3 regions of the Agromyces sp. NPDC004153 genome follow, and region 2 is predicted to be linked to each of the others. Evidence: predicted binding sites of a transcription regulator. Region 2 holds the regulator's gene; each other region holds the start of a gene.
What was found. Region 2 encodes LexA, which represses DNA repair genes until DNA is damaged. Its sites were predicted from a motif close to TCGAACANNTGTTCGA; they were not measured.
Positions count from the first base shown of each region.

Region 1 (7,264 bases), 490 kb from region 2:
AGACCAACCACCAGGTCACGTGGCTCACCCGTCGGAAGGACGGGATGTGGCACCTGCGCGTGCGCCACACCGTCGGCCAGACGCCGAAGACCGTGAACGCCCGCTTCGTCTTCGTCGGTGCGGGCGGCGGCGCCCTCGCGCTGCTGCAGCACTCGGGCATCAAGGAGATCGAGGGCTACGGCGGCTTCCCGATCTCGGGCCAGTTCCTGCGCACGACCAACCCGAAGGTCGTCGCGCAGCACCAGGCGAAGGTCTACGGCAAGGCCGCCGTGGGCGCCCCGCCGATGTCGGTGCCGCATCTCGACACGCGCATCGTCGACGGCGAGGCCGCGCTGCTGTTCGGCCCCTACGCGGGCTTCACGCCGAAGTTCCTGAAGTCGAGCACGTGGTTCGACCTGCCCTTCTCGGTGCGGCTGCACAACCTCGGCCCGATGCTCCAGGTCGGCATGCGCAACTTCGACCTCGTGAAGTACCTCGTCTCGGAGCTGCTCGCGTCGCGCAAGAAGAAGCTCGCCGCGTTGCGCGAGTTCATGCCCACCGCGAAGGACGCCGACTGGGAGCTCATCACCGCCGGCCAGCGCGTGCAGGTCATGAAGAAGGACCCGAAGAAGGGCGGCGTGCTGCAGTTCGGCACCGAGGTGATCACGGGCGGCGACGGCACGATCGCCGGCCTGCTCGGGGCCTCCCCGGGTGCGTCGACCGCGGCCCCGATCATGCTCGACGTGCTCGCGCGCTGCTTCCCCGACCGCATCGCGGCGTGGGAGCCGAAGCTCCGCGAGATGATCCCGAGCGCCGGGCGGCAGCTGTCGACCGACCCGGCCGAGGCCGAGGCGTCGCTCGCCGAGACCGCGAAGGTGCTCGAGCTCACGGCGTAGGCGCTCTCACGGCCACTGCGGCCGCCGGAATCCCGTTGTGCCGCTGGAATCCCTCCCGTGCGGGATTCCCGCGCGCGAGCGGAATTCCACCGCGGATCGACACTGCCGGCGCGCGCGCTTGGCGCGCCCCGCGGGCGTCTGCTATCGTCGACCCCGCTATGAAGTGAGCACATCCCACCGTCCCGCGCCTGAGGCGCCGTTGACGTCGGGTGTGCACCTTCCACTGATCGCGACAGTGTCGCGTGCACCCTTCACGACGGCGAATGCCCGGCGGGATCACCCATCTCCGCTCCCGGGTCGACGCCCGCGCCCGCCGTGCCGCGCGCGTCGCCCGGTGCACCGTCAGCGACCCCGCCGTCAGGCGTGCCGGTCGTCGACCCGGGAGCCTTCGCGAACGGACGTTCCCGCATGGCTGTACATCTCTCACATTCCCTTCACCTGCGCGCCGACGGACTGTCGGCCGCCTACGGCGGTCGCCGCGTCTTCGCCGACCTCTCGTTCTCGGTCGCACCCGGTCGCCGCATCGGCCTGATCGGCGAGAACGGCGCCGGCAAGTCCACGCTGCTGCGCCTGCTCGCCGGCGTCGAGGGCGTCACGGATGCCGCGACCGGCGATCCCGACGGTGCCGACGTGTCGGGGCGCCTCACGCGCCCGGTGCGCACCGGCTTCCTCGAGCAGGTGCTGCCGTTCCGGCCCGAGGACCGCGTCGGCGACGTGCTCGAGGCGGCGGCCGCCGAGGTGCGCGCGGTCGAGCGCGAGCTCGATGCCGCCGCCGCGGCGCTCTCCCACGGTGACGCCGACGGCGCGGCATCCGCCCGCTACTCGGCAGCGCTCGACGCGGCCGAACGGGCCGACGTCTGGTCGTTGGACACGCGTCGCGACGAGCTGCTCGACGGCCTCCGGCTGGGTGCGATCGTCCTGGACCGGCGACTCGACGAGGTCTCGGGCGGGCAGCGCAGCCGCTTCGCCCTCGCGGCGCTGCTGCTCGCGGCCCCCGACGCGCTGCTGCTCGACGAGCCGACGAACCACCTCGACGACGACGCCGCGACGTATCTCGAGGAGCAGCTGCGGGCGTGGCGCGGACCCGTGCTGTTCGCCAGCCACGACCGCGAGTTCCTCGACCGCGTCGCGACGGGCCTGCTCGACCTCGATCCGGGCCGATCCGGAGCCCTCGCGCTCGCCGGCGCGGGCGGCGCCCCGGCGGGCGCCTCGCGCGACGAGGTGCTCGCGGCATCCGGCGGCACCGTCTTCGGCGGCGGATTCAGCGAGTACCTCACCGCGAAGGCCGACGAGCTCGATCGCTGGCGTCGGCAGTACGTCGACGAGCAGGAGGAGCTGCGACGCCTGCGCGGGTCGGCCGCCGACTCGGCGCGCCACGTGGCGCACGGCCGGGCCGCGACCGACAACGACAAGTTCCTGAAGCACTTCAAGCGCGGCAACGTGGAGCAGGCGGTGTCGCGGCGCGTCAGGAACGCCGAGCAGCGGCTCGCGACGCTCGAGCGCGAGCAGGTTCGCAAGCCCCCGTCGCCGCTCGAGTTCGCGGGCATCCCGTCGGGATCGCACGCGCTCGAGGACGCGTCGGGCCTGCTGCTGCAGCTGTCGGACGTCGCGGTCGAAGGGCGACTGGAACTCGATGCGCTGCAGGTCGCGCCGCTCACGCGGCTCCTCGTCACGGGCGCGATCGGGGCGGGCAAGTCGACGCTCCTGGGCGTGCTCGCGGGCGACCGTTCGGTCGACCGGGGCACGGTCCATCGACGCCGCGGCCTGCGCGTCCAGCTCCTCGAGCAGGACGTGCGATTCGCCGATCCGGATGCCTCGCCACGCCGTCTCTACGAGCGCGTGCTCGGCGATCGGCGGGCCGAGCAGGTGCCGCTGTCGAGCCTGGGGCTCATCGCCCCGCGCGACGAGTCCCGCCCGGTCGGCACCCTCTCGGTCGGGCAGCAGCGACGGCTCGCGCTCGCGCTCGTGATCGCGCGGCCGCCGCACGTGTTCCTCCTCGACGAGCCGACCAACCACCTGTCGCTCGGGCTCGCGACCGACCTCGAGGAGGCGCTCGGCGCGTACCCGGGCGCCGTCGTGATCGCGAGCCACGACCGCTGGCTGCGCCGGCGGTGGGCGGGGGAGCGGCTCGAGCTCGTCGCCGGGCGCGCGGAGCCGGTGGCGGCCTGACGGGCGACGGATGCCGCGGCGGGTCACGGCTCGCCGCGGCATCCGCTTGCCTCTGGCCGCGGCGCGGGCGCACGCCTCGCCACTCGTCTCGGCGCGTGCGCAACTCCGGATGCCGCGGCGGGCGCGCGGGCCGAGCGGCCGCCCACCGCGGCGGGTCGCCCGTGCGGTCCGAAGTAGTGCACGACGGAGACGGCGAGACGGATGCCGCGGCGGGTCACGGCTCGCCGCGGCATCCGCTTGCCTCTGATTCGAACATGTGTTCGAATGTCGGTATGCGGTGGAGCGGCCAGGAACTCGGCGTCGAGCAGGCCGGCACCCTCCCGGGGCTGGCGAAGCTGAACAACCTCGTGCGCTCGGTGCAGACGCCCGAGTTCGCCGGCGTGACGTTCCACGAGGTGCTCGCGAAGTCGGCGCTCAACAAGGTGCCGGGCCCGTCGCCCATGCCCTTCGGCTGGACGATCAACCCGTACCGGGGATGCTCCCATGCTTGCGCCTATTGCTTCGCCCGGCCGACGCACACGTACCTCGACCTCGACGCCGGCGACGACTTCGACCGGCAGATCATCGTGAAGGTCAACGTGGCCGACGTGCTGCGTCCCGAGCTCGCACGCCCGTCGTGGCGGCACGAGCCCGTCGCGCTCGGCACGAACACCGATCCGTACCAGCGCGCCGAGGGCCGCTACGCGTTGATGCCCGGCATCATCGAGGCGCTCACGACGAGCGGCACGCCGTTCAGCATCCTCACGAAGGGCACGCTGCTGCGGCGCGACCTGCCGCTGCTGGCGGATGCCGCGACGCACGTGCCCGTCGACCTCGCGATGTCGATCGCCGTCTACGACCACGAGCTGCAGCAGTCGGTCGAACCCGGCACCCCGTCGACGAAGGCGCGGCTCGCGACCGTGACCGCGGTGCGCGAGGCAGGGCTCGACTGCACCGTGTTCATGATGCCGATCCTCCCGTACCTCACCGACACCCGCGCCCACCTCGATGAGGCGCTGCGCCAGGCCAAGGCGGCCGGGGCGACGGCCGTCATCTACGGGGCCCTGCACCTGAAGCCCGGTGTCAAGCCGTGGTTCATGCAGTGGCTCGAGCGCGAGCATCCCGACCTCGTGCCGAAGTACCGCTCGATGTACTACGGCAACGTGACCTACGCGCCGAAGGGCTATCGGCGGTGGTTGGGCGAGCGGATGCATCCGCTGATCAGGGCCCACGGCCTCGTGCGCGGGCGGGAGGACGTGGTCACCGGGGGCGTGCGATCCACGGGGTCCGTCGCGCCGAAGCAGGCGCCCCCGTTCGAGGCGCTCGCGCCGTCGCTCGATCCCGCCGCCCTGTTCTGAGCGTCGGAGGCGGGCATGCTCTCGGCGCGACGAGGTCGTCGCTCCGGGGAGCCACTGCTCGCTCGACTGCGCCGCGCGCGCGGGAACTGGGATAATCCGCAGGAGACCGCCGCGAGAACCCGATCGCAGCGTCCCGAGCGGAGGACTTCGATGACGTTGGGCTTGCCGGGTCACCTCGCGCGCGACTCGCTCAGTCGTGCGCTCGCCCACGCCGGCCATTGCGCCGCCTGGGTGTGCCTCGGCCTGGGCATCGTCGTCGGGGCCATCGGCGCGACGGTCGGCGGCGACTCCGTGGGATGGACCGGCGCCGCGCTGTGCGCCCTCATGGCACTGACCCTCCTCCTCGTCGCGCGCCGCCCGACCGTGACGTGGACCCTGCTCTACCTCGTCGTCGGCACCGGCACGGTGCTCGCGCTCACGGTCATCGTCATGGACCCGGCGTACCGGTTCGAGACCACGAACAACGTCATCCTCGCGCTGCCGCGGGTCGCCCTCGTGCTCGTCGGCGGCGCGGGCGCGGGGTCGGTGCTCGGCATCACGTGGGCCGCGCTCGGCTACGGGCTCGGCGAGGCCGCGGCCTTCCTCGGGGCGGCGCTCGCCGGCGCCGCCTGGTCGCCCAACATCGCCGCGGCCACCGCGTTCGGCATCGTCGTCGTCGTGCGGACGTTCGACGGCCTCAGCCGGCGCTCCGACGCCCGGCGCGAGACCGGGCTGCATCGCGCGAGCCAGCAGACGCGCGAGCTCGCGATCCGGCACGACTACGAGCTCCGCGCCACCGCTCGCCTCCACGACACCGCCCTCAGCCACCTCGTGGCGATCGCCGCGGCGGGCTCGGGCCCCGTCGACGAACGACTGCGCGACGGCATCCGCCAGGACCTCGGCCTCATCGTCGGCCGCGACTGGGCGATCGACCACGGCCACGGCCCGGCCGCCGACGACCGGACCGGGGTCGCAGGGCGCACGGATGCCGCGGGCGGCCCGGACGGCCGGGGAGCCGGCACCGACGACGCGCCGACCCTCGAGCACGCGTTCACGGCCGCCGCGAACGCCGGCCTGGACGTGCGCATGACCGGCGACCTCGCGGTGCTCGGCCTGCTCGGTCGATCGCGCGCCGCCGCGCTCGACGCCGCCGTGGCCCAGTGCCTCATCAACGTCGCACGCCACGCCGACGTCGACGAGGCCGAGCTCGCCATCGGCTACGGCGGGGGCGAGGTCACCGTGGCCGTCATGGACAGCGGCGTGGGCTTCGACGAGAGCGAGGTGCCCGAGGACCGCATCGGCCTGCGCACCTCGATCCGGGCGCGCATCGAGCAGGAGGGCGGCACGGTGCGGCTCTGGTCGACGAAGGGCATCGGCACCACCATCGTGCTCACGGTGCCGGAGGGCGGCGAATGAGCCGGATGCGCCTCACCCAGCAGGAGGCCGACCCCATCGGCGGCATCACGGCTGCGCCCATCGTCGCGATCGGCGCGGTGCTCGCGTTCGCGGTGTCGATCGCGCTCACCGTCGCGCACTGGCACGAGGTCGGCTCCCCGCTCGCGGCCGCGCTCGGCATCCTCCTCGTCGGCATGGCGGGTCTCACGGCGGCGATCTCGGCGGCACCGCAGTTCGCCCCGTTCACGGCCGACCGGCTGTGGCTCGTCGTCGCGCTGGCGGTGGGCGCGGCGATCGCCGAGTACGTCTCGACCATCGGCGCCGACCGTTACCTCTACGACGACTACGGGCCGATCGTCATCGGCATGCTCATCCTCTCGGTCGCCCCGTACTGCACGTGGACCTCGCTGCTGCTCGCCGGAGCCCTCTCGGCGGCCGTGCTGTCGATCCTGGTGGTCGGCTCCGCGACGGCGACGATGAACACGGTGCCGATCGGCGCGCTCATCGCCGTGAACTCGGCGGCGGTGCTCGCGTTGTCGGCCGCGGCCGCCGGCTACTCGTACGCCATCGTCGACGAGACCCTCGCATGGCAGCGCGAGGCGAATCGCGCGGCGCTCCGACGCGACGCCGAGCTCCGGGCGGGCATCGCCCGCTCGGTGCAGCAGAGCCGCATCTCGGTGCTCGGACGCGAGGTGCTGCCGTTCCTCGCGGGCGTGATGACCGCCGATCGCATCTCGGTGGCCGACGCCGACCGTGCACGCGAGCTCGCGGAGGCGCTGCGCCGCGCGCTCAAGGCGGGCATCGAGGCGACCTGGCTCGACGACCTCGCCGCGACCGTCCGGGCGTCGCGCGACATCCCGGTCGTCGTGGACGACCCCGAGGGTGCCGCCGCCGACCTCGACGACGACCAGCGCTCGGCGCTGACCGCGCTCATCTCGTGGCTCGGCGAGGGCGGGCGGTCGTCCGCGATGCGCGTGTCGGTCGCCGTCGACCCGCGCCGGCGTCGCATCGGCGTCGTGGCCGAGCCGGGCGCCGATCCGCCCAGCCGTCGCGACCTCGACCGGTTCGCCGCCGTCGCCCGTGCGGTGTCGATGCGAGCGGAAGTCGACGTGACGCGAGAGAATGTCAGCGTGGAGTTGAGTCATGTCATCGAGTGAGCCCGGCAGTACGACCGTTCCGAGCGAGCCCGCCCCGGGGTCGCCCGTGCGTCTCGCGCTCCTCGACGACCACGGCCTCATCGTCGACAGCCTCGCCACCTGGTTCACCGACAACGCCCCCGACTTCACGGTGGTGCTCCGCGCCACCAACTGGATGGACCTCATCCGCAGCCCCGAGTTCCCGGTCGACCTCGTGCTCATGGACCTCCAGCTCGCCGACAACGTGTCGATCGAGTCCCGCATCCGCGCCTGTCGTGCGGCCGGCGCGAAGGTGCTCGTGGTCAGTGCGCTCGACGACGAGGCATCCCGTGAGCGCTGCATCTCGGCGGGTGCTGCCGGTTTCGTCTCGAAG
Region 1 is NZ_JBSGFY010000001.1:532,330-539,593, reverse strand. It holds gene ACWEOH_RS02550 (malate:quinone oxidoreductase) at 1-875, shown strand, start outside; gene ACWEOH_RS02545 (ABC-F family ATP-binding cassette domain-containing protein) at 1,284-3,044, shown strand; gene ACWEOH_RS02540 (Rv2578c family radical SAM protein) at 3,317-4,381, shown strand; gene ACWEOH_RS02535 (sensor histidine kinase) at 4,532-5,776, shown strand; gene ACWEOH_RS02530 (hypothetical protein) at 5,782-6,912, shown strand; gene ACWEOH_RS02525 (response regulator transcription factor) at 6,899-7,264, shown strand, end outside.
Region 1: a site for LexA is predicted at 3,293-3,308, ahead of ACWEOH_RS02540 (Rv2578c family radical SAM protein). Genes of this name have one in related genera too.

Region 2 (7,264 bases):
TCGCCGACGAGCTGTACCGGCGCAGCGGCCTCGAGGAGCTCGTGCGGCTCGTCGGCGACCAGTTCCGCGCCCGCGCCGACGTGCTGAAAGCGCGCACCGCCCTGGCCGCGCTCGGCGCCCTCGTCCGCGACCGGCCCCGCCCCGACGACTCGCGCCTGCCGGCCGCGATCGAGCGGCTCGAGTCGAACGCGCACGAGCTCCGCGAGCTCGCGCTCCTGTCGACGGCTCGCACGACCGGCCTCGACCTCCCGCCCGACGAGGCCGCGGAGGCCGAGCGGCTCATCGGCGGCGCGGGCACGTCGCCCGAACGACGCCTCGGACTCCCCGACGGCGCCGGTCCCGAGGAGGTGCGGGCGGCCGCGGCGACGGCGCTGGGGCGCTGGCGGGCGCTGGCCGGCAGTCCGCTGCTCGATCGCGCCGCGGCAGAGGCCTGCGACGTCGTGACCCGCTCGTGCGAGGCGCTCGTGGTCGAGACGGCGCCCGCGTCAGTCGAGCGCCGCCAGCTGCGCCTCGTCCTTCATCCGGAACCACCGGTGGGCGGAGGGGGCGAGTGAGCACACCCACGCGGCGAACGCGACCACGAACCCCCCGACGAGCAGGAGCTCCACCGGCACGGCCACGTCGCCGACCGCGAGGAACGCCGACCCCATGAGCACCACGCCGGCCTGGAGCACCAGCGCGATCAGCAGCAGCCACCTCGCGCCGCCGCGACGATTCATCATGAACGCGAGCAGGGCCGCCTCGACGGCCACGACGATGCCCATACCGGCGAGGCTCGTCCAGTAGACGACGTCGACGAGGGCGTCGACCTCCGACTCGTCGTACGTGGGCGACAGGCGCCCGATCACCTCGGTCAGCTCGGTCGTGATCGCCCCGTGCGAGAGGAAGGCGAGGAGCACGCCGAACGCGCCGAGCACGAAGCTCAGGATCCAGAGCGATCGCGACGTGCGGATCGACCGCGGCGGCGGGAGCGGGCGCAGCACGGGCGGCTTCGTCCGGTCGGACATGACCGGTCGCGCCGGCGGCGGCACCGCGTCGGGGTCGTCGTCGGGCACGAGCGGCCGGTAGCGCGGGTCGTCGGGATCGGTCTCCCGCTCGATCGCGGCATCGTGCGTCGGCTCACGCAGTCCGTCGTCGGCATCCTCGACGTCATGCTCCGGATGCCGCGACTCGCCGTCCCCCATGGACCTGTCCCCCATGAGCGCCAGCCTACGGCAGCGCGGTCGACGTCATGCGGAGGCATCGCCGACGCCGTCGGACGGCCCGACGAGCCGCACCGCGAGCGAGTCCACGAGGGTCGCGATCGCGTCGTCGGCGGCCCATCTCGCGGCCAGGCGCTGCAGCACCGCGTCGAGCTCGGCGCGGGTGAGCCCGCCGACGAGCTCGAGGCGCACCACGAGCTCGGGGCCCGCGAGCCGCGCGCCCGGGTCCCCGGCGGACAGCTCGACGCCGAGCACGGCCAGCTCCGTGCCGATCGACCGCTCGAACGCGGCCTGCACCGCGTCGGACTCGAACGGCGGCGTCCACGCCTGCGACTGGGCGACGGCCCAGACGGCGGGCCGCCGGAGCACGAACTCGCCTGCGGAGCCCGGGTCGAGCACCACGAGGTCGGTGCCGTCGTCGGCCGCGGCGAGCGCGACACGCACTCCGTCGGCGGGCACGGGCCGGGCGACCGGGTTCCACGCCGACATCGCGTCGACCGAGGCGAACACGGGCAGGACGCGGCGTCCGTCAGGGCCCTCGACGGTGACGATCGAGAGCTCCTGGCTCTTGTCGACCGCGAGGCCGTGCGCGCCGACCTCCGCGCCGCCGTCGCCGAGGTCGGCGAGGAGCGGGATCAGCAGGCGCGCGGCGCCGAACGCGGCGACCACCTCTGCCTGCCCGCCCTCGCCGGCGTGGAAGCGGCGGACGGCCGCGGCGAGGGCCTCGGGGGCGCGTCCGTCGTCGGTGGCATGCGGATTGGGCTGGAACGAGCGCCCGGCCCACGGCACGCCGGCGGAGTCGGTCGCGGCCGGGTCGCGGCGGGCGGCGTCGTCGTCACGGCCGGCGGATGCGGCATCCGCCCGCCCGTCGACGGGGTCAGCGGCCGGCGACATCCAGGGCCTCGGCCAGCGTGAAGGCGCCCGCGTAGAGCGCCTTGCCGACGATCGAACCCTCGAGCCCGAGCGGCACGAGCTCGCGCAGCGCCGCGATGTCGTCGAGGCTGGACACGCCGCCGGAGGCCACGACGGGCCGGTGCGTGCGATCCATGATCTGGCGCAGCAGGTCGAGGTTCGGGCCCTGCAGCGTGCCGTCCTTCGTGACGTCGGTCACGACGTAGCGCGCAGCGCCGGCCTCCTCGAGGCGGTCCATGACCTGCCAGAGGTCGCCGCCGTCCTTCGTCCAGCCGCGGGCCGCGAGGGTCGTGCCGCGCACGTCGAGGCCGACGGCGATGGCCTCGCCGTACTGCGCGATGACGGATGCCGCCCACTCGGGGTTCTCGAGCGCTGCGGTGCCGAGGTTGATGCGCTTGGCGCCGATCTCGAGCGCGTGCTCGAGCGAGGCGTCGTCGCGGATGCCGCCGGAGAGCTCGACGTTCACGCCGCGCACCTGGCGGATGACCTTCTTCAGGATGCCCGCGTTGGAGCCGCGGCCGAAGGCCGCGTCGAGGTCGACGAGGTGGATCCACTCCGCCCCCTGGTCGGCCCAGTCGGCGGCCGCGTCGACCGGGTCGCCGTAGTTCGTCTCGGTGCCGGCCTCGCCCTGCGTCAGGCGGACGGCCTTGCCCCCCGCGACGTCGACTGCCGGAAGCAGCACGAGACGGGGGGTCTTGTTGAACTCACTCATCACTGTCCTCGTATCGGTGGCTGTGAAAGCACCACAGCGGCACAGTCACAGCATCCTAGTCGGGTCGCGCGCCGGCGGCCCGCGCATGACGCCCCGAGCCGGCCGCGCTGCCCGTCGCGGGATCAGCCGAGCGTGCCCAGCCAGTTCGCGAGCAGCCGGATGCCGGCGTCGGACGACTTCTCGGGATGGAACTGCGTCGCCGACAGCGGGCCGTTCTCGACCGCCGCGAGGAACGGACCGCCGTGCTCCGACCAGGTGAGCCTCGGCTCCGGGAACGGCGGGACGACGTCCAGCAGCCACTCCTGCGCGGCGTAGGAGTGCACGAAGTAGAACCGCTCGTCCTCGATGCCCTCGAAGAGCAGGCTGCCGACGTCGGGACGCACGGTGTTCCAGCCCATGTGCGGCAGCACCGGCGACGGCAGCTCGGTCACGACGCCGGGCCACTCGCCGAGGCCCTCGGTGTCGACGCCGCGCTCGACGCCGCGGTCGAACAGCACCTGCATGCCGACGCAGATCCCGAGCACCGGACGCCCGCCCGCGAGCCGGCGGTCGATGATCTCGTCGCCCCGCACGGCCTGCAGCTGGTCCATGACGGCCTTGAACGCCCCCACGCCCGGGACGACGAGCCCGTCGGCCTCCATGGCGGCGGCGCGATCAGCCGTGACCTGCACCTCGGCCCCGGCGCGTTCGAGCGCCTTCGCGGCCGAGTGGATGTTGCCCGAGCCGTAGTCGAGCAGCACCACGCGGCGCGTCGCGGTCACAGGGCGCCCTTCGTCGACGGGATGCCGCTCACCAGCGGGTCGAGGGCCTTCGCCTGGCGGAAGGCGCGGGCGAACGCCTTGAACTCGGCCTCCGCGATGTGGTGCGGGTCTCGCCCCGCGAGCACGTTGACGTGGACCGTGAGGCCCGCGTTGAACGCGATCGCCTCGAACACGTGGCGCACCATGGAGCCCGTGAAGTGACCGCCGATGAGGTGGAACTCGAACCCGGCGGGCTCCCCCGTGTGCACGAGGAACGGCCGCCCCGAGATGTCGACCACGGCCTGCGCGAGCGCCTCGTCGAGCGGCACGAGCGCGTCGCCGTAGCGCGAGATGCCCCGCTTGTCGCCGAGGGCCTCGCGGATCGCCCGGCCGAGCACGATGCCCACGTCCTCGACGGTGTGGTGCACGTCGATCTCGATGTCGCCGCGGGCACGCACCGTGAGGTCGGTGAGCGAGTGCTTCGCGAACGCGGTGAGCAGGTGGTCGTAGAACGGCACCGTGGTCTCGATGTCGCTGCTGCCCGAGCCGTCGAGGTTCAGCGACAGGTCGATGCTGGACTCGCTCGTCTCGCGCTGCACGCGTGCGGTGCGCGGGGCGCCGGGAGTGGTCATGTCGTCATCCTATTCGGGCGCGCTGGACGCTCGTCGGGGTGCGGAGGGCGCCGGTCGTGGGTCAGGACCCCGCGGTGGCGGGTGCGAAGACGGCGATCGCCTCGAGGAACGCGCTCGTCTCGGCCTCGGTGCCCGCGGTCACGCGGAGGCAGCCGGGCAGGCCGATCTCGCGGATCAGGATGCCCCGGTCGAGCAACGCCTGGAAGACCGCGTGCGGGTCGTCGACACCGCCGAAGAGCACGAAGTTCGATCCGCTGCGGTAGGGGTGGAAGCCGAGTCGGGCCAGCTCGACCGAGATGCGCTCGCGCTGCGCGCGGATCTCGCCGACCATGGCGAGCATCTCGTCCGAGTGCGCCAGGGCGCCGAGCGCGGCGGCCTGGGTGAGCGCCGAGAGGTGGTACGGCAGGCGCACGAGGCGCAGCGCGTCGATGACGGCGGGATCCGCGGCGAGGTAGCCGACGCGCGCGCCCGCGAAGGCGAACGCCTTGCTCATGGTGCGCGACACGAGCAGCCGGGGCCGGCCCTCGAGCAGCGTCAGTGCGCTCGCGGTGCCGGGATCGGCGAACTCGATGTACGCCTCGTCGACCACGACGATGCCGCGCGCGGCATCCGCCACCGCGGTGATGGTCTCGAGGGAGAGGGGCGTGCCCGTGGGGTTGTTCGGTGCGCAGAGCAGCACGATGTCCGGGTCGTGCTCGCGCACCGCGGCCACCGCCGTCTCGGGCGAGAGCTCGAACTCGTCGTCGCGGCCGGCCGTGATCCACTCGGTGCCGGTACCCGATGCGAGGAGCCCGTACATGGAGTACGTCGGCGCGAATCCGAGCACGCTGCGGCCGGGCCCGCCGAATGCCTGCAGGACGTGCTGGAGCACCTCGTTCGAGCCGTTCGCCGCCCAGATGCGGTCGATGTCGAGGTCGTGCCCGAGGTAGTCGGCCAGGGCGCGCCGGAGGGCCGTGAACTCGCGGTCGGGGTACCGGTTCAGGCTCAGGATCGCCGCGGCGACCCGGGCGACGATGTCGTGCGCGACGTCCTCGGGGATCGGATGGGTGTTCTCGTTGACGTTGAGCGCGACCGGGACCGACTTCTGCGGCGCGCCGTAGGGCGTGCGCCCGCGCAGGTCGTCGCGGATGGGCAGGTCGTCGAGGCTCGTCACCCGTCCATGCTAGCCACGGGCACCCCTGCGCCCCGCGGCCGTGACGTCATGGGACGACCGGGAGGGCGAGCCGCTGCCCCGGCTCGACGACCGCGTCGTCGAGACCGTTGAGGCGGATGATCTCGTCGATGAGGACGCGCGGGTCGCCGTCGGGCGCCAGCGACTCGGCGATGGCCCAGAGCGAGTCGCCCTGGCCGATCGTGACGTACTCGAACGAGGAGGCGGGCGCCGACGAGCCGCCGTCGGCTGCCGCACCACCCGAGCCGAGGACGGTGACGAGCGCCCAGACGACGAGCGGCAGGGACGCCAGCGCGGTGAACACGATGCGCCCTCGGCGCGTCAACCGGAGCCGCGTCGCCGTGCGCGGTGCGGACTCCACCGGCATGGTTCGGGTCGGGACGATCGCTGCGCTCATGTCACACCTCCTGGACGAGTCGCACCCGGCCCTCGGCCGGGAGGGCCGGATGCGAAGCTCTGTTCCGAATATATCTTCGAATGTTCGAAGCTGCAAGCATCCGATCCGCCGGAATGTGCCCGCGGATTCCGCGACACACTCGAACGAATGTTTGCCGCACCGACATCTGCCGGATACAGTTTCGAATGTTCGACCACAGTCGATCAGAGACCACCGACATCCGGTCGCGAGCGGCCGCAACGAGGGGCGGAGACCTTGAGCACCGACATCGACGACGTGCGGGACCAGGGCAGGGCGCGCCGCCGCAAGAGCCTCAGCGCCAAGCAGGTCGCCATCCTCGAGGTCATCCAGCGCTCGGTGTCGAGCCGCGGCTACCCGCCGAGCATGCGCGAGATCGGCGACGCGGTCGGGCTCTCGTCGCTCTCCAGCGTCACGCACCAGCTGAACCAGCTCGAGCTGGCCGGCTACCTGCGCCGCGACCCCAACCGCCCGCGCGCCCTCGAGGTGCTCATCGAGCTGCCCGGATCGGCCGATCGCGCGCCGTCCGCCGGCGAGCCCATCCCCGTCGGCGACGCCGCGATGGTTCCCCTCGTGGGGCGCATCGCGGCCGGCATCCCCATCACGGCCGAGCAGCAGATCGACGAGGTCTTCCCGCTCCCCCGCCAGCTCGTCGGCAAGGGCGAGCTCTTCATCCTCAAGGTCGTGGGCGACTCGATGATCGACGCCGCCATCTGCGACGGCGACTGGGTCGTGGTGCGCTCCCAGCGCACGGCGGAGAACGGCGAGATCGTCGCGGCCATGCTCGACGGCGAGGCCACGGTCAAGGTGTTCCGCCAGCGCGACGGACACACGTGGCTGCTCCCCCGCAACAGCGCGTTCGAGCCCATCCTCGGCGACCAGGCCGAGGTCCTCGGCAAGGTCGTGGCGGTCCTGCGCACGGTCTGAGCGCCGCCGCGTGGCAGGAGGTCGATGCGAGCGGCCTCACGCGCGACCGGATGCCCCGACCGCGCGATCAGGCGGCGGCGACCGCCAGGGCCGCCTGGGGCTGCGCCTTTCCGACGCCCCGCAGCCAGTCGACGATCGTGTCCATGAAGCCCGCGTGGTCGTCGCGGAACACGGTGTGGCCCGTGCCCTCCACGGTCTCGACGGTCATCCCCTGCCGACGCAGCTGCGCCGCGACGCGCTCGGTGATCAGCAGGCTCTTCTCCGCGAGCACGACGAGGCTCGGCGCGACGAGTCGCGCCGGCGGCACGAGCGGCCGGGTGTCGGCGAAGCCGAGGATGGTGCGTCGGTCCCAGTCCCGCAGGGTGGCCAGCTCGATGTCGACGTCGGCGGCGCTCCACTTCGGGTTCATGCGCACGAGCGCCGAGCGCCGGGGTCGCGGCGCGACCGCGAAGAACGCCTTGAACGCCCAGCCGCGGATGCCGGTCGGGAACGAGAACGCCGGGTCGATGTAGATCGCGGCGCGCGGCGCCATGCGGTCGGCGACGAGGCTGGC
Region 2 is NZ_JBSGFY010000001.1:39,410-46,673, forward strand. It holds gene ACWEOH_RS00155 (dynamin family protein) at 1-554, shown strand, start outside; gene ACWEOH_RS00160 (hypothetical protein) at 486-1,199, opposite strand; gene ACWEOH_RS00165 (SseB family protein) at 1,230-2,096, opposite strand; gene priA (bifunctional 1-(5-phosphoribosyl)-5-((5-phosphoribosylamino)methylideneamino)imidazole-4-carboxamide isomerase/phosphoribosylanthranilate isomerase PriA) at 2,080-2,826, opposite strand; gene hisH (imidazole glycerol phosphate synthase subunit HisH) at 2,949-3,587, opposite strand; gene hisB (imidazoleglycerol-phosphate dehydratase HisB) at 3,584-4,198, opposite strand; gene ACWEOH_RS00185 (histidinol-phosphate transaminase) at 4,260-5,351, opposite strand; gene ACWEOH_RS00190 (LysM peptidoglycan-binding domain-containing protein) at 5,398-5,766, opposite strand; gene lexA (transcriptional repressor LexA) at 6,034-6,711, shown strand; gene ACWEOH_RS00200 (alpha/beta fold hydrolase) at 6,779-7,264, opposite strand, start outside.

Region 3 (7,264 bases), 1.2 Mb from region 2:
GGACGAGCCCCGCACCGGCGGCGATGCCGAGGGCGGTGGTCGTGGAGATCGGCTGGTCGATGTCGTCGATGGTCGCGAAGCCGACCCCGCTCATGAGGTCGTCGTTGTCGATGCGAACGACGACCGTCGCGGCCGCGAGCGCCGGCGGCGCCTCTTCGACCGTGGTGGCGAGTCGGGCGATGTCAGCGAGGGCGTCGGCGGTCATCTGCTCGATGGTGCGCGTGTCGGCGAGGGCCCGGTCGGCCGCGTCGGGCACGGGCGTCACGGGCGCGGTGGCGTGCGATGCATGGGCCGAGTGCGAGGCGGGGGCATCCGATGCATGGGCCGCGCGCAAGGTGGCCGCATCCGGTGCGTGTGCCGCGTGCGAGGCGGCGGCATCTGATGCACTGGCCGCGCGCGGGGCCGCGGCATCCGATGCACTGGCCGCGAGCGAGGCCGGGGCATCCGATGCGCTGATCGCCTCCAAAGCGGCCGCCGCAGTGCGGGCCGCGAGTCGGCTCTTCGCGTCGCGTGCAGCGTGGAGGTCTGCGGACACGAGCGTCTCGACCGCGAGCTTGATCGGCGCGGCCGTGGCGGGGTCGAAGCATCCGCGCAGGTGGATGAGCCCGTGCTGGTCCTCCCAGATGCGCAGCGACCGTCGCGCGTGCAGCTCCTCTTCGCGTGCTGCGACGCCAGGCTTGTCGAGCTGCGCGCGAAGGAGCTTGAAGTAGCGAGTGAGGCCGTCGACGCCGACGGCCCCGGCCCGTTCGAGCAGCTTCAGCTCGGTGGGCTCGAGGTGGTCGGCGTCGATCGTGAGCCGCAGCGAGTCGAGGAACGTGGTGATGCGGTGCGCGACCTCGACCGAGATGGTTCCGGCGGAGATCGCCGCGGCGACGTGCGCATAGCGCGGCCCTCGAGCGGCCTGCGCGCCGATCGACTCGCGGGTCGAGGTGGCCGCGGCGACCGCGATGAGCTTGGTGCTCTCGGACGTGCTCGCGCCGGTGGTGGCGGCGATGAACCGCTCGGGTGACGCGAAGCCGTGTCGACCCGCGAGCCCGTCGTGCCGGGAATCGCCCACCGAACGCCTGGCGATCGCCGAGGAGCACTGCAGCTTCAGCGCCTCGATCGATCGCTCGAGCCGGGCGATCGCCCTGAGCGCCTCGACGAGTTGATCGTCATTCAGGGCATCGGCGCCTCGGGATGGATTCGCCGCGGCATCCGCTTCGGTTGTGGCATCGGTCTCAGCGGCGGCATCCGGTTCAGCCGCGGCATCCGCCGCCGGAAACCAGGCTGCGACGAGCTCTCGAAACCCCTCACCGACGCGCCCCAGCGCCCCGCCGCCGCTGATCGCGAAGAGCAGGGCGTGCGGCTGCGTGGCCACCCGGTCGCCCTGCGTCGTCATGCTTCGATGTTCGCATGACCCTCCGACATTTATTCGAATGTACTGATGGAGAAGGCGCGCGAACATCGAATGTACATGCGAATAGCGCGCGGCCGCAGTGACGGCGGCAGGCTCACCGGAAACGCCCCTACGACTGATGCCCGACCGGCGGCTCCCCGACGAACTGGTGCGCCTCCCGCGCCAGCTCCGACCAGAGCTGCAGGTCGGCGACGCGCACCCAGTTGCGGCTGTCGCCGCCCTTCGTCGAGTGGAACGCCACGGCGATCCCGCGCTCCCGCAGGTCGGATGACCGAGCCTCGGGCAGCTCGACCACCAGGTCGTCGCCATCGAGGAACGCGAACAGCCGCCCCTTCACGAGCAGCCCGTCGGGCGTCAGGTCGACGTCATAGTCCTCGTCCATCAGGAGCTCGCGCGTGACCGCGTCGTATGCCTGTTCGACCTCTGCGCTCATCTCGTCTCCTCCGTGTGGTCCCTCCACTGTGTCAGCCACGGCGAACGCTGTCGATGGATCGAACCGCTACGCTGCACATCATGCCGCTCGAGACCGTGACCACCGCCGTGGTCGCGGCCATCGTCGGGGCCGCGCTCGGGTGGTGGCCGCTCGCTGCCTGGACGCAGCGTTCGACGAAGGGCGAGCGGATGCCGCTGCGCACCGTCCGCGTCGCCGGCGCTGTGATCACCGCCGTCACGTTCGGCGCGCTCGCCCTGCGGTTCGGTCTCGCGTGGATCCTGCCCGCGCTCTTCGTGTTCGCCGCGGCATCCACCGTGCTCGCGCTCGTCGACCTTGCGGAGAAGCGCCTCCCGAACGCCGTGATCTTCCCGGCGCTCGCCGGTGTCGGGGTGCTGCTGGTGCCGCCGACGTGGGTGTCGGGGGAGTGGATCGCGCTGCTCTGGGCGGCGATCGGGTCGGCGGCGATGTTCGCCGTGTACTTCGTGCTCGCCCTCATCTCGCCGTCGTCGATGGGCATGGGGGACGTGAAGCTCGCGCTCGTGATCGGCCTGCTGCTCGGATGGTTCGGACTGAACACATGGCTCATCGGGCTGCTGGCGGCATTCGTGGTGGGCGGGTTGGTCGCGATCGTGGCCCTGCTTCTCCGGCGCGTGACGCTGCGCGGATCGATCCCGTTCGGACCTTCGATGCTGGTGGGCGCACTGCTCGCCGTCCTCATCGTCGGAGCGTGAAACGGACGAAAACCTCCGGGGTCAACCCCTGTGGGGTACATCGACGTACCCCCAGACCGGGGGACCACGATTCGGTGAATCCGCGGTTTTCCGTGCTTTCCCACAGGTCCGTGTGCTGCAAATCCTTCCGCACCCCCAAACGGGGGCATAGCTACGTATGCATACGCACAGTTACCTTCGCTTAGCCGCTGGTGCCCGCCGGTGGCAATTCTCTCTCCTCGAACCCGAAGGACACAGCAATGCTCAAGGCATACTCGCGCGTTCGCGCGCTCGTCAACTCCGTCCGCAGTGAAGAAGAGGGCGCGACCGCGACCGAGTACGCGCTTATCATCGGCGCAGCCTCGATCGTCATTGTCGGCGCCCTGACTCTCATCGCACCCGCGCTCGTGGACTGGGTGAACGACACGATCGTTCCGATTCTGGACGGCACGGAGACCATCCCGGCGCCCGCTGGTTCCGCCGGCTGATTGCTCTTCAACCGGCCGGCCGTGTCCTGATAGAACACGGCCGGCCGGTCTCTTCGTCGTGAAGGTCACCATGCCATCCAAAGCGCCGGAACGCGGGGCCGCGGCGGTCGAGTTCGCGCTCATCCTGCCGTTGCTCCTTCTCGTGCTGTTTGCGATCATCGACTTCGGCTGGGTGCTGAGCCAGCAGCTCGCCGTTACGGCCGCAGCTCGCGAAGGCGCTCGTTACTACGCGATTCACTACGACGATGAGGTCGCATCTGGCAGCCCAACGGTCGAGGAATCCGCAGAAGCACGCGCTGACGCGCTTGTCGCCGGCCCGGTTGAGTTCGAATACCCATTCCTTTGTAGCGACACGGTGGATGACGACGAGTTGACAATGGTCGTAACGACGCCATTGACCGATTTGACGGGGTGGTTGAGCGTGGCCGCACCGGAGGTAAGACTCAAGGGAACCGGGAGCATGCGATGCGGCGGTTGAACGTTCTTCGTGCTCACAATCGCGAGGAGCGCGGGGCTACCGCGGTCACGTTCGCTCTCCTCCTCGTACCGCTTCTCGCGATACTGGCGTTCGTAGTGGATATCGGGCTGCTGTACTACGAGAAGGCCCAGCTCCAGAACGGTGCTGACGCGGCAGCGCTTGCCGTCGCCCAAGAGTGCGCACTGCTACCCGACTCCTGTGAGGGGGATGCTAGCGACGTTGCATCCACGTACTCGGATAGCAACGCGAATGATGGAGCTGCCACCGCATCAATTCCCGAAGGCACCTTCGAGGTGGATGGTCGGAGCGGGAAGGTCACAGTCAGGACGTCGACCCAGACCATCGACGGTGACGCAGCACTCAGTCATCCTCTCGCCTCGGCCCTCGGACTCGCTCCTACGACCGTCGTTGCTGAAGCAAGTGCCGTTTGGGGGCTTCCCGTCGCGGGCAACACTCTTGCACTCACGTTCGGGCGTTGCGAATTCGCGGATCATGAGCCGACCGGTGACGATTTCACTGGCTCCACCATCAACATCAGCTATGACGTGACCGAGCGCAGGCATTGCGGGCCCGACGAAGACGGCGATGGCGTGGCTGATGTGTTCTCAAGGGGCGCATTTGGATGGGTGGAGTCTTCGAACTGCACGGTGGACATCGACCTAGCCGATCCATGGGTGCCAGGCACTTCCGGCGCCAACGGCAACTCTTCTGGATGTTCTGCCGAACTGCTCAGCAGTTACATCGGGCAGACCGTTCTCATTCCGCTTTTCGATGACTGCCGAGATGCATCACGCCCGACGGATCCAAATCCAATGTGCAACGGCTCTGACGTGGAATATCACTTGGTTGCCTTTGCCGCCTTCCACATCACCGGAATCCGAGTGCCAGGTATCAACGACCCCGATCGATCGGCGTGCTCGGGAGGCTGCGCCAATAAGACGATTCAGGGGTATTTCCGGTCGTATGTAGACCTCGCCGATGGATTCGAGTTGGGCGACTCGCCCGATTCGGACTTGATGATCGTACGACTGTCGGGCTAGTCCTGCACGGCACCCCTACTGCTTTTCCGCCATCAGGAGACATCCAATATGAAGACCCGAATCATCGGCGCCATCGTGGCACTCGTTGTCGCCGCCGTCGGAGCATTCTTGCTCATTACCTATGTGCGTGGCGCAGATGCGCGTGCCGCAGCCGGCACCGAGCTCGCCGAGGTGTACATCGTCCGGGAAGAGATTCCCGAGGGAACGGACGGTGGGGTGATCGCCGACTTCGTACGGCTGGACACAGTACCGATCCGAAACATCGCTGATGGCGCCGTCAGCGACCTTTCCGAGTTGGAAGGCCTCGTCGCCGACGCCGACATACTTGTTGGTGAGCAACTCCTGGAGGATCGTTTCATTGATCCAGCGGAGCTCGCCGCCACTGGCGATGTGTCGGTACCTCCGGGAATGCAGCTGGTGTCCTTCACGCTTCCCGCCGACAGAGTGGTGGGCGGTCAAGTCAAAGCTGGCGACCGCATCGGCTTGGTCGGTACCGTGGATCCGGATGAAGAAGGCGATTCCGCTGATGTCGTGAGCCCGATCACGCAATTCGCCTTCCACGGAGTGCTCGTGACGCGCGTTCAGGGGGTGCCGGCGCCCGATCCTGATTCGGGTGAGGCCGTCGATCAAAGGGCGGACGCGGACCTGATGCTCACGATTGCACTCTCGACCCACGACATCGAGCGATGGGTCTGGTTCGCAGAGGGAGAAGCCGCAAACTACGCGCAGATGTGGCTAACGCTCGAGAACGAAGCGACGGACAACGGCGGTTCGTCGCCGGTAACCGGAAGCAACGCTTGGCCGTGACGCCTTACCTCCTTATCAGCCGGTCCGCCGAGTACGAAGCCCGCCTTCGAATGATGCTTGGCGGCCGGCTGGGTGTTGTCACCGGGGAGTTCCTGACCTTCGGTACCGATGCAGTGATGAACCGCGTCGACGAAGTGCCGAGGATTGCCCTTTTGGGGCCTGTCCTCAACTATGAAGAGACTCGCGGGCTCGTCGAAGCGCTCACGACAAGGGATCCTAACGTCGGTTTGATCGTCGTTCGTGAGCAGCGATCTGACCTCGAGGATTGGGTCGACGAGCTGCCGCTGCATGCCGTCTTGAGCCCGGCTGCATCAGACGAAACCACGCTGGAGCTCATCGACCGATTGTCCAAGTGGCTTGTGGACAACGGCAAAGCGGCGGTAGGTGATTTCGACTCAGTGGGCCCGCAAGAGGTCGACGAACTGGCTCAGGGGTCGGTATCAGAGACCGAGCCCGAAGAATCGCCATTCGATGATCTTCTCGTCAGAGACGGCTTCGATCCGCTGACGCTTGCAACGCCGGTTCAGATCTGGGACTTTCCGCCGCTAGAAGACGGCGTGCCGAGCGAGGCAATCGCTGTCGTGGCGCCCAAGGGCGGTCAAGGGAAGACCACTCTGGCAGTCAATCTCGCGACCGGGTTGGCCGAAGTCGCGCCGAACTCGGTTGTGTTGGTGGATGCTGACATGCAGTTCGGTGACATCGCGACGGCGCTCGGACTCGAGCCGGAAAGAACGATTGTCGATGCCGTTTCAGGTCCCGCTGCAGATGAGATTGTCTTCAAGACTTCACTGACGCACCACGAGGATGGGTTCTTCGTGGTTGCGGGTGCGCCATCGCCCGAGCTCGGTGATTCGGTTCCCGCGACCGCACTTGGTCATCTAATCGAGCGTCTTCGCGGGACCTTTCGATACGTCGTCGTCGACACCACTCCTGGGCTTGGCGAACACGCGCTCGCGGTTCTCGAGCACGTAACTGATGGCGTGTTCGTGTCGAACATGGGCGTTCCCAGCTTGCGTGCTCTACGAACCGAGTTTGAGCTGCTGACCAAGATCGGCCTCATGCCCGGAAACCGTCATGTCGTCCTGAATCAGATCGACAAGATGAGTGGACTCTCCGTTCGGGACGCGGAACGAATCATCGGCGCGCCGATCGATGCTGAGGTCCCGCGCTCGTCGGCGGTGCTCCTCGCGAGCAATCGTGGTGTCCCATTGATACACGACGACGTCCGCGATCCAGCGGCCAAGGCGGTGCGTTCGTTGGTCCTGCGTATCGCGCCGGAGGCCTACCCGAAGCGCAGAAGGATTCAGAGAAAGCGGCGATCCGATGAAACTCAATGATCGACTGAACACGATCCGAACCTCCGAGCAGGTCAACATGCTCCAGCCTTCGGAAACACCGGCTCCTCCGACCCCGGAAGAAATGCTCATGGGCCGTGGGTCGGCGAATGTTGCGGAAGAGGCTCCTGAGCCACCGCTGTTCAAGCCGCCTGCGGTCCACGATCGCGCTCCCGCTCCAATCGACCCCCTTGCGTCCGTGAAAGAGAAGGCGGCAGAAGAGCTCTTCGCGCGGATTGGGTCGCGACTCAACGATGCGTCGCTCACCGAGGCACAACTGCATCAGATCGCGCGCGGCGAGCTTGCCGAGATCGTCGCAGGGGAGCAGCTTGCGCTCTCGACGGCGGAACGAAACCGTCTCATCGACGACATCGGCGCCGACGTGCTTGGCTTCGGTCCACTGGAGCCCTTGCTCGACGATCCGAGCGTGAGCGAGATCATGGTCAATCGCTACGACCAGCTGTATGTCGAGCGCAACGGTCGTTTGATGGAGACACCTCACCGGTTCACGGGCGAACCTCAACTCCGTCGCGTCATTGAGCGGATCGTCTCGCGTGTTGGTCGCCGAATCGACG
Region 3 is NZ_JBSGFY010000001.1:1,289,324-1,296,587, reverse strand. It holds gene ACWEOH_RS06035 (DUF222 domain-containing protein) at 1-1,381, opposite strand, end outside; gene ACWEOH_RS06030 (hypothetical protein) at 1,509-1,832, opposite strand; gene ACWEOH_RS06025 (prepilin peptidase) at 1,913-2,563, shown strand; gene ACWEOH_RS06020 (Flp family type IVb pilin) at 2,803-3,030, shown strand; gene ACWEOH_RS06015 (TadE family protein) at 3,101-3,508, shown strand; gene ACWEOH_RS06010 (pilus assembly protein TadG-related protein) at 3,496-4,548, shown strand; gene cpaB (Flp pilus assembly protein CpaB) at 4,597-5,355, shown strand; gene ACWEOH_RS06000 (AAA family ATPase) at 5,352-6,692, shown strand; gene ACWEOH_RS05995 (CpaF family protein) at 6,679-7,264, shown strand, end outside.
Region 3: a site for LexA is predicted at 1,447-1,462, ahead of ACWEOH_RS06035 (DUF222 domain-containing protein). Genes of this name have one in related genera too.